One region of the Thermobifida halotolerans genome, then DNA from elsewhere that is predicted to be linked to it. Evidence: riboswitches for the same ligand, from Rfam matches in the RefSeq annotation. Region 1 holds a riboswitch; each other region holds the start of a gene.
What was found. A riboswitch is a leader RNA that binds a small molecule or an ion and turns the genes downstream of it on or off. The one in region 1 is predicted to bind thiamine pyrophosphate.

Region 1 (2,256 bases):
CGCGCGGGGCACACCCAGGTTCTCGGGTCCGAACGCGACGTCGTCCCCGGCGCGGGCCATCACCAGTTGGCTTTCGGGGTCCTGGGCCACCAGGCCGATCGCGCCGCGCCGCCGGGCCGCCGGCTCCCCGTCGACGAGCAGGCGGCCCTCCTGTTCCCCGTTGATGGCGCCGTCGGGTCCGGCGAGTCCGGCGAGCGCGTGCAGCAGGGTGCTCTTGCCCGCGCCGGACGCGCCCAGCAGCAGGACGCGCTCGCCCGGCTCGATCACCAGGTCGACATCGCGCAGCGTGTACTCGGCGCGCCCGGCGTGCTTCCAGCCCCAGCCGGAGAGTTCGACGCGCGCGCCGGGGCCGCCGTCGCGGTTCGCGGCGGACACCGGGTCATCCCCGCGCGGAGGGGAAGGGGGCCAGCGCCCCGGCCGCGGCCAGGCGCGTGGTGAGGACCCGGGAGCCCATTCCCGCGATGACGCCCGCGCTGATCAGCACGATCACCCCGTAGGCGATCTGGTGGGACAGCGGCCAGGTGATGTGGGAGGTGATGTTGTCCCGGATGGCCGGGGAGATTCCCCCGGCGACTCCCGCCAGGACGGCCGCGCCCATGCCCCAGCGGCGGTAGCCGAGGGCGAGGAAGGCCAGTTCGCTCAGCAGTCCCTGGAGGGCACCGGAGACCAGCACGGCCGTTCCCCACGCGGTGCCCAGGACCATCTCCAGGGAGGCCGCCGCCAGGGAGGTCAGCAGGGCGGCACCGGGTTTGCGGATGATGAGCCCGCCGAGGACTCCGGGCACCATCCACATGCCGTAGAGGACGGCCTGGGCGGGCGGGAAGAAGGCGAACAGGCCGGTGGTGGCGCTCCACAGCGCGCTCCACAGCCAGAACACGATGCCGACGGCGACGCCGATGACGGCGGCCACCACGATGTCCACGGTGCGCCAGTTCAGCAGGGTCTTGAGGTCTCGCCCGGACTGGGGGTCGGCCGGGGTGGTCATGGTCGTCGTCCCTTCGCGCATGACGGAGGGCTCTGCGGCCAAGAGCGCACACCGGCGGTGTGGGTGGTGCGCACCGGGAGCACCGGTGCGCGAGAGCACGCCACCGGTGGCGGTTCCCACGACTTCCTTCGCTGGCATTACCCAGATCAGGTGTGTAAGGGTCTGCGGCTGTGCCGCACTCTCAGCGCTGAGGCGCTCCCCTGTCGTTCGGTTGTCCCCATCATTATGGCCGTACGCCCGCGCCGCGGGTCAAGCCGCCCCGGCCGTTTCCCGGTCCGGGCCGCCGCGGCGGTGTGGCGTTCGGGGCGGGTGGGGTCGCGGTTCCTCTCGGGGCGGAAGACGGGTCAGCGGCCGGTGGCCGGGAAGGGCGGCCGTGGGCGCGGTACCAGGCCGCGGTGTCGGCGACGGTCTGTTCGAGGGGACGCACGACGACGCCGAGCAGCGCTTCTCCGCCCCCTGGCCTCCGACGAGGTCGCCGCCCCCAGCGACATGGCTGGCCGACTGCTCGGCGCGCACCCCCGCCCGTCCAGGCGCTGCTGAGCCCGGCCCGCGCGGGCCGGGCGGGCCGGGCGGGCCGGGCGGATCAGCGCAGCACCAGACCGCCGATCCCGGTGGCGGGCTCGGGGACCACGGCCACGCCCATCTCGGCCGGATGGGTCAGCAGCGGGTGCCTGGGCCGCACCCGGACCGTGTAGCCGCACGCGCCCGCGCGGTCCAGCGGGACCGTCCCGGCGAAGCGCACCAGGGGTGGCGCGACGTCCCGGTCCTCCAGGGGCGTCAGTTCGGTGAAGGACGGCTCCACCAGTTCGTCGGCCTCGTCGACGCGGCCCAGGGCCACCTCCACGCTCAGGTCCTCGGGGTCGATCCCGCCCAGCACGAGGGTGGCCCGCACCACGAGCTCTCCGTCGAGCTGCGGCGGTCCGTCCTTGCCGGCCACCTCGACGTGCTCGATGCGCACCCCCGGCCAGGCGTGCAGGACCCGCCGCTTCCAGGCCGCCAGCTCGCGGGCGCCGCGCTGCCCGTCGGCGACGAGCCGCCGGGAGGAGACCGCGGCGGGCTGGTAGAGGCGCTCCACGTACTCGCGGACCATGCGGGTGGCCAGCACCTTGGGCCCCAGCGAGACCAGGGTGTGCTTGACCATCTCCAGCCACCGCTTGGGCAGTCCGGCCTCGTCCCGGTCGTAGAACAGCGGCGCGACCTGCTCCTCGAACAGGTCGTACAGTGCCGCGGCCTCGATGTCGTCCCGCCGGTCGGGGTCGCTCACGCCGTCG
Region 2 (2,256 bases), 2.3 Mb from region 1:
CCGGAGGGACCAGCCCTGCGGGGGTGAGTCGGTGCGGGCGGGTGGGAACCCCGGGGTTCCCACCCGCCCGCACCGCTGTGTGCGGTGTCCGGACCGGGGCGCCCCGGGTGCGCCGACGAACCGGAGCGGTCCCTGGCCCAGCGGGCCGGGGGCGAGAAGACCTACCTGCCCCACCAGGCGTGGAAGTGGTGGACCGGCCCCTTGCCCTTGCCGACCTCGAGTTCGTCGGCGTGGCGCAGTGCCTCGGTGAGGTAGTCCTTGGCCTCGCGCACCGCCTGCGACCAGGTGGGCCGCTGCGGGCGCAGCGCCGCGACCGCCGAGGACAGCGTGCACCCGGTCCCGTGCGTGTTGGTGGTGGACACCCGTTCGGCGGTCAGGACCTCCGCGGGGGCGTCGGCCGACAGCAGCAGGTCGGTGCTGGTGGCGCCGGACAGGTGGCCACCCTTGAGCAGCACCCGCCGGGGGCCGAGGGCGAGCAGCCGCTCGGCCTGGGAGCGCATCTGCGCCTCGTCGGCGGCCTCGGCCTCGCCCAGCAGGTCGGCGGCCTCGGGCAGGTTGGGGGTGATCAGGTCGGCGCGGGGAAGCAGTTCGGTGCGCAGCGCCTCCACGGCGTCGGCGGCCAGCAGGCGGTCGCCGCTCTTGGCCACCATCACCGGGTCGACGACCACGTTGGGCAGGTCGTAGGCGTCGATCGCCGCGGCCACCACCTCGATGACCTCGGTGTTGGACAGCATGCCGATCTTGACCGCGTCCACCCGCACGTCGGTCAGCAGGGTGTCGAGCTGGCTGCGCACGAACGCGGCCGGAACGTCGTGCACCTCGCTGACACCGGTGGTGGTCTGCGCGACCAGTGCCGTCACCACCGTCATGCCGTAGCCGCCGAGCGCCGAGAACGCCTTCAGGTCGGCCTGGATGCCCGCTCCGCCGCTGGGGTCGGTGCCCGCGATGGACAGGATGTTGTGACTCACCGGGACGTCCCTCCGCTAGTACTACCTAGTTCAGGTTCAGCGGGTGTTCTCTCAGCCGACCGGGAGGGTCGGCACCCCGCGCCCACAGGGCAAGGCTAGCAACGCGACGCCGCCCCTCCGACGGCGCGGAGGGGCGGCGCGAGCGGTGCGGGAGGCCGGGAGAGGGCCTTCAGGGCGCCCCGGCCCGAGGGGGCCGGCGGCCTCGGCTCCCCGACGCCGGTACGGGCGGCGGGATCAGTGCAGGACCTCGTCGCTGTCCCCGGACCGGACGGAGGGAGAGGCGGGCCCGGACGGTTGCCCACCGCGGGCGGTCAGCCGGTACTCGACCAGGATGATGCCGATGACCAGGGCCGCGCCCACCAGGGCCAGCACGGCGCACAGCACGAGGTTGTCCTGGGGGGCCAGCAGGCCGCGGCCCTCGTCCTGCCACGGCCACAGCGCCCGCAGCGATCCGGCCAGCAGTCCCGTCATCACCACCAGGGTGAGGTGGTGGAACCGGTCCAGCAGCCACTGCAGCAGTTTGACGAACAGGGCCAGGCCGATGATCGCGCCCGCGGCGAAGGTGGCGATGTAGCCGAGGTCGCGGTTGTTGATCGCGTCCATCGTCGTGGTGTACAGGCCGAAGGTGAGCAGGAAGAACGAGCCCGAGACCCCCGGCAGCACCAGCGCGCAGATCGCGACCGAGGCGGCGCCCATGACGATGAGGGGGTTGGGCTCCACCTCGGAGGGGGGCAGGCCGGTCAGGAAGAACGCGGCCGCCGCCACCGCGAGCGCGATCAGGTAGTCGCCGATCCTCCAGTGCCGCCCGGACGCCGAGTAGGGCACCCACAGGGAGGCCAGCACCAGCCCGAAGAACAGGGCGTAGGACTCCTGGGGGTTGTGCTCGACCAGGGGGGCGAGCAGTCTCGCCGCGACCAGCACGGTCAGGGCCATGCCCACCAGCAGGGCGAGGATGGTCCCCCAGTCGGCCCTGCCGAACTCCTCGCGGGCGCGGGCCAGGCCCCTGCCGCGGACGAGGTCGGCGGCCAGCAGTCTGACCCCGCTGACCACGTGGCCCGCCGAGCCGATGAGCGTCTCGTAGACGCCGGTGATCAGCGCGACGGTTCCGCCGCTGATACCGGGGACGACTTCGGCGGTTCCGATGAGGCCGCCGCGCACGCCGTTGAGCAGATGGGTGCCGATTGACTTCGCCATGTCCTACTTCTCGTCGTGAAAGGGGAGTCGGGCACGTCCCGCACCGTGCCGGGGCGGGTGCGGGGTGTCGACGCCCAGCGGAAACGGAAGGGCT
Region 3 (2,256 bases), 1.1 Mb from region 1:
GCCGCTACGGTCGAAGGGAGGAGACAGAACCAGGGAGGCAGCCATGCCGCAGGCGAGCACGCCTGACCCGATCAGGGTGTTTCTGGTCGACGACCACGAGGTGGTGCGCAGAGGCGTCGCCTCGCTGCTGGAGGACGAGGGCGACCTGCGGGTGGTCGGCGAGGCCGGTACCGCGGAGCGGGCGCTGCACCGGATTCCCGTGGTCAGGCCGGACGTGGCGGTGCTCGACGTGCGGCTGCCCGACGGTTCCGGGGTCGAGGTGTGCCGCGAGATCCGGTCCGGTCACCCCGAGATCGCCTGCCTGATGCTCACCTCCTTCGCCGACGACGAGGCGCTGTTCGAAGCGGTCATGGCGGGCGCCGCCGGATACGTGCTCAAGCAGATCCACGGATCCGACCTGGTCGGAGCGGTGCGCACGGTCGCGGCGGGCGGTTCGCTGCTCGATCCGCGAAGCACCGGACGCATGCTGGAGCGGCTGCGTGAGAACAGCGGCAGGCCCGACCCGCTCGCCGTGCTCACCCCGCAGGAACGGCAGATCCTCGACCTCATCGGGGAGGGCCTGACCAACCGGCAGATCGGGGAGCGGCTCTTCCTCGCGGAGAAGACCGTGAAGAACTACGTCTCCAGCCTCCTGGGGAAGCTCGACCTCAAGCGTCGCACCCAGGCGGCGGTGCTCGTCGCGCAGTTGCGGGCGAAGAACGAGATCTGACTCTCCCCGGGAGGACAGAGCGCTCAGAAGGGAAAACACGCATGAACGTGGAGGGGCACAACGCGGTCGCCACCGACACGGCCGGGTTGGAGGTGCTCGCACGGGAGGAGTGCCTGCGGCTGCTGTCCCAGGCCCCGATCGGACGCATCGTCTTCACCGACCAGGCGCTCCCCGCCGTCCAGCCGGTCAACTTCGCCATGCTGGGAACGGACATCATCATCCGCACGTCGCCCGGGTCCAAGCTCGCGCAGGCCACCCAGGACACGGTGGTCGCGTTCGAGGTGGACGACTACGACGTGACGGAACGCACCGGCTGGTCGGTCATGGTGATCGGTCTCGGCCGGGCGGTCGACGACCCCGCGGAGCGGGCGGTGCTGGAGGCGCTGCCGCTGAACCCCTGGGCGCCGGGGTCCCGTTCGCACTACATCCGCATCGTGACCGACATCGTCACCGGGCGGCGCATCCCGACGAGGCGCTGACCTCCTCCGCGGCTCCTCCGTCGATCCCCCTTCCCCGGGGCCGGCGGCGACCGCCCGCTCGGCCGGTCCGGCGGCCATCGCGTACCCCTCACTGTCGGACGCGGAGCGGAACGGCTAGAGTGGCGGACGTAACCACGCGGGGTGTCCCATACGGGGACTGAGACGGGCCGCGGGCCCGAACCCGTCGAACCTGATCTCGTTAGCACGAGCGGAGGAACGGTGGGCGTACTTCCTGTTGCCGCCGATGAGACCGGCTTCACCGCCGACCTGGGGCGTCGGCACTCGGACCTGTTCGAAGCCTTCTACCAGCATCCCTTCCTCAAGGGCATGCGCGAGGGAACCCTGGCCAAGGAGCAGGTGCTGCACTACGTCGGTCAGGACCACCAGTACCTGACCGCCTACGTCCGCTGCTACGGCCTGGGACTGGCGCTGTCGCCCGACCGGGAGTGGATGCGGTTCTTCCACGACAGCGCCGCCTTCATCCTCGGTGAGGAGAGCCGGGCACACGAGGCGCTGTGCGAGTACGCGGGCGTCTCCTACGAGGAGGCGCAGGTCGACCGGCTCGCTCCCAGCGCGCAGGCCTACATCAACCACATGACGGCGGCGGGGCACGACACGCTCGGCGTGCTGCTGGCCGCGCTGCTGCCGTGCCCGTGGACCTACCTGTGGGCGGCGAGGCGTTTCACCGAGGAGACTCCTCTCGCCGCCGACCACCCCTTCCACGGCTGGTGGGACTTCTACGTCGAGCGTTCCATGACGGAGAAGCTCCTCACGCTGCGTTCCCGGCTGGACGTGCTGGCCGCCGAGGCCGGTCCCGCCGAGCGGGAGCGGATCGAGCGTGCGTTCGTGGCCAGCTGCCACTACGAGGTGCGGTTCTGGGAGATGGCGTGGTCCCTGGAGGACTGGACTCCTCCGAACGGGACCTGATTCTTCTGGAGGGTGTGCCGGTCCGCGCGGCCGGCACACCCCGGGCCGTCCCGTCGACGGTGGCTACAGCGGCAGGCCCTCACCCAGCAGACCCTTGCCCACCAGGCCCTCCGTGGACAGGCCCAGCGACTTGGCGGGGTC

Region 2: it holds a riboswitch for thiamine pyrophosphate, as region 1 does, so the genes downstream of both, thiD (bifunctional hydroxymethylpyrimidine kinase/phosphomethylpyrimidine kinase) here and NI17_RS23915 (ECF transporter S component) in region 1, are expected to answer to the same signal.
Region 3: it holds a riboswitch for thiamine pyrophosphate, as region 1 does, so the genes downstream of both, tenA (thiaminase II) here and NI17_RS23915 (ECF transporter S component) in region 1, are expected to answer to the same signal.

The regions. Positions count from the first base shown of each region.
Region 1 is NZ_CP063196.1:5,408,329-5,410,584, reverse strand. Features, by position in the region: gene NI17_RS23920 (ABC transporter ATP-binding protein) at 1-375, opposite strand, end outside; gene NI17_RS23915 (ECF transporter S component) at 380-985, opposite strand; TPP riboswitch at 1,092-1,197, opposite strand; gene glgP (alpha-glucan family phosphorylase) at 1,569-2,256, opposite strand, start outside.
Region 2 is NZ_CP063196.1:3,149,298-3,151,553, reverse strand. Features, by position in the region: gene thiD (bifunctional hydroxymethylpyrimidine kinase/phosphomethylpyrimidine kinase) at 162-968, opposite strand; TPP riboswitch at 959-1,057, opposite strand; gene NI17_RS14105 (DUF368 domain-containing protein) at 1,203-2,162, opposite strand.
Region 3 is NZ_CP063196.1:4,265,095-4,267,350, reverse strand. Features, by position in the region: gene NI17_RS19150 (response regulator) at 44-709, shown strand; gene NI17_RS19145 (pyridoxamine 5'-phosphate oxidase family protein) at 751-1,188, shown strand; TPP riboswitch at 1,316-1,423, shown strand; gene tenA (thiaminase II) at 1,408-2,115, shown strand; gene NI17_RS19135 (hypothetical protein) at 2,179-2,256, opposite strand, start outside.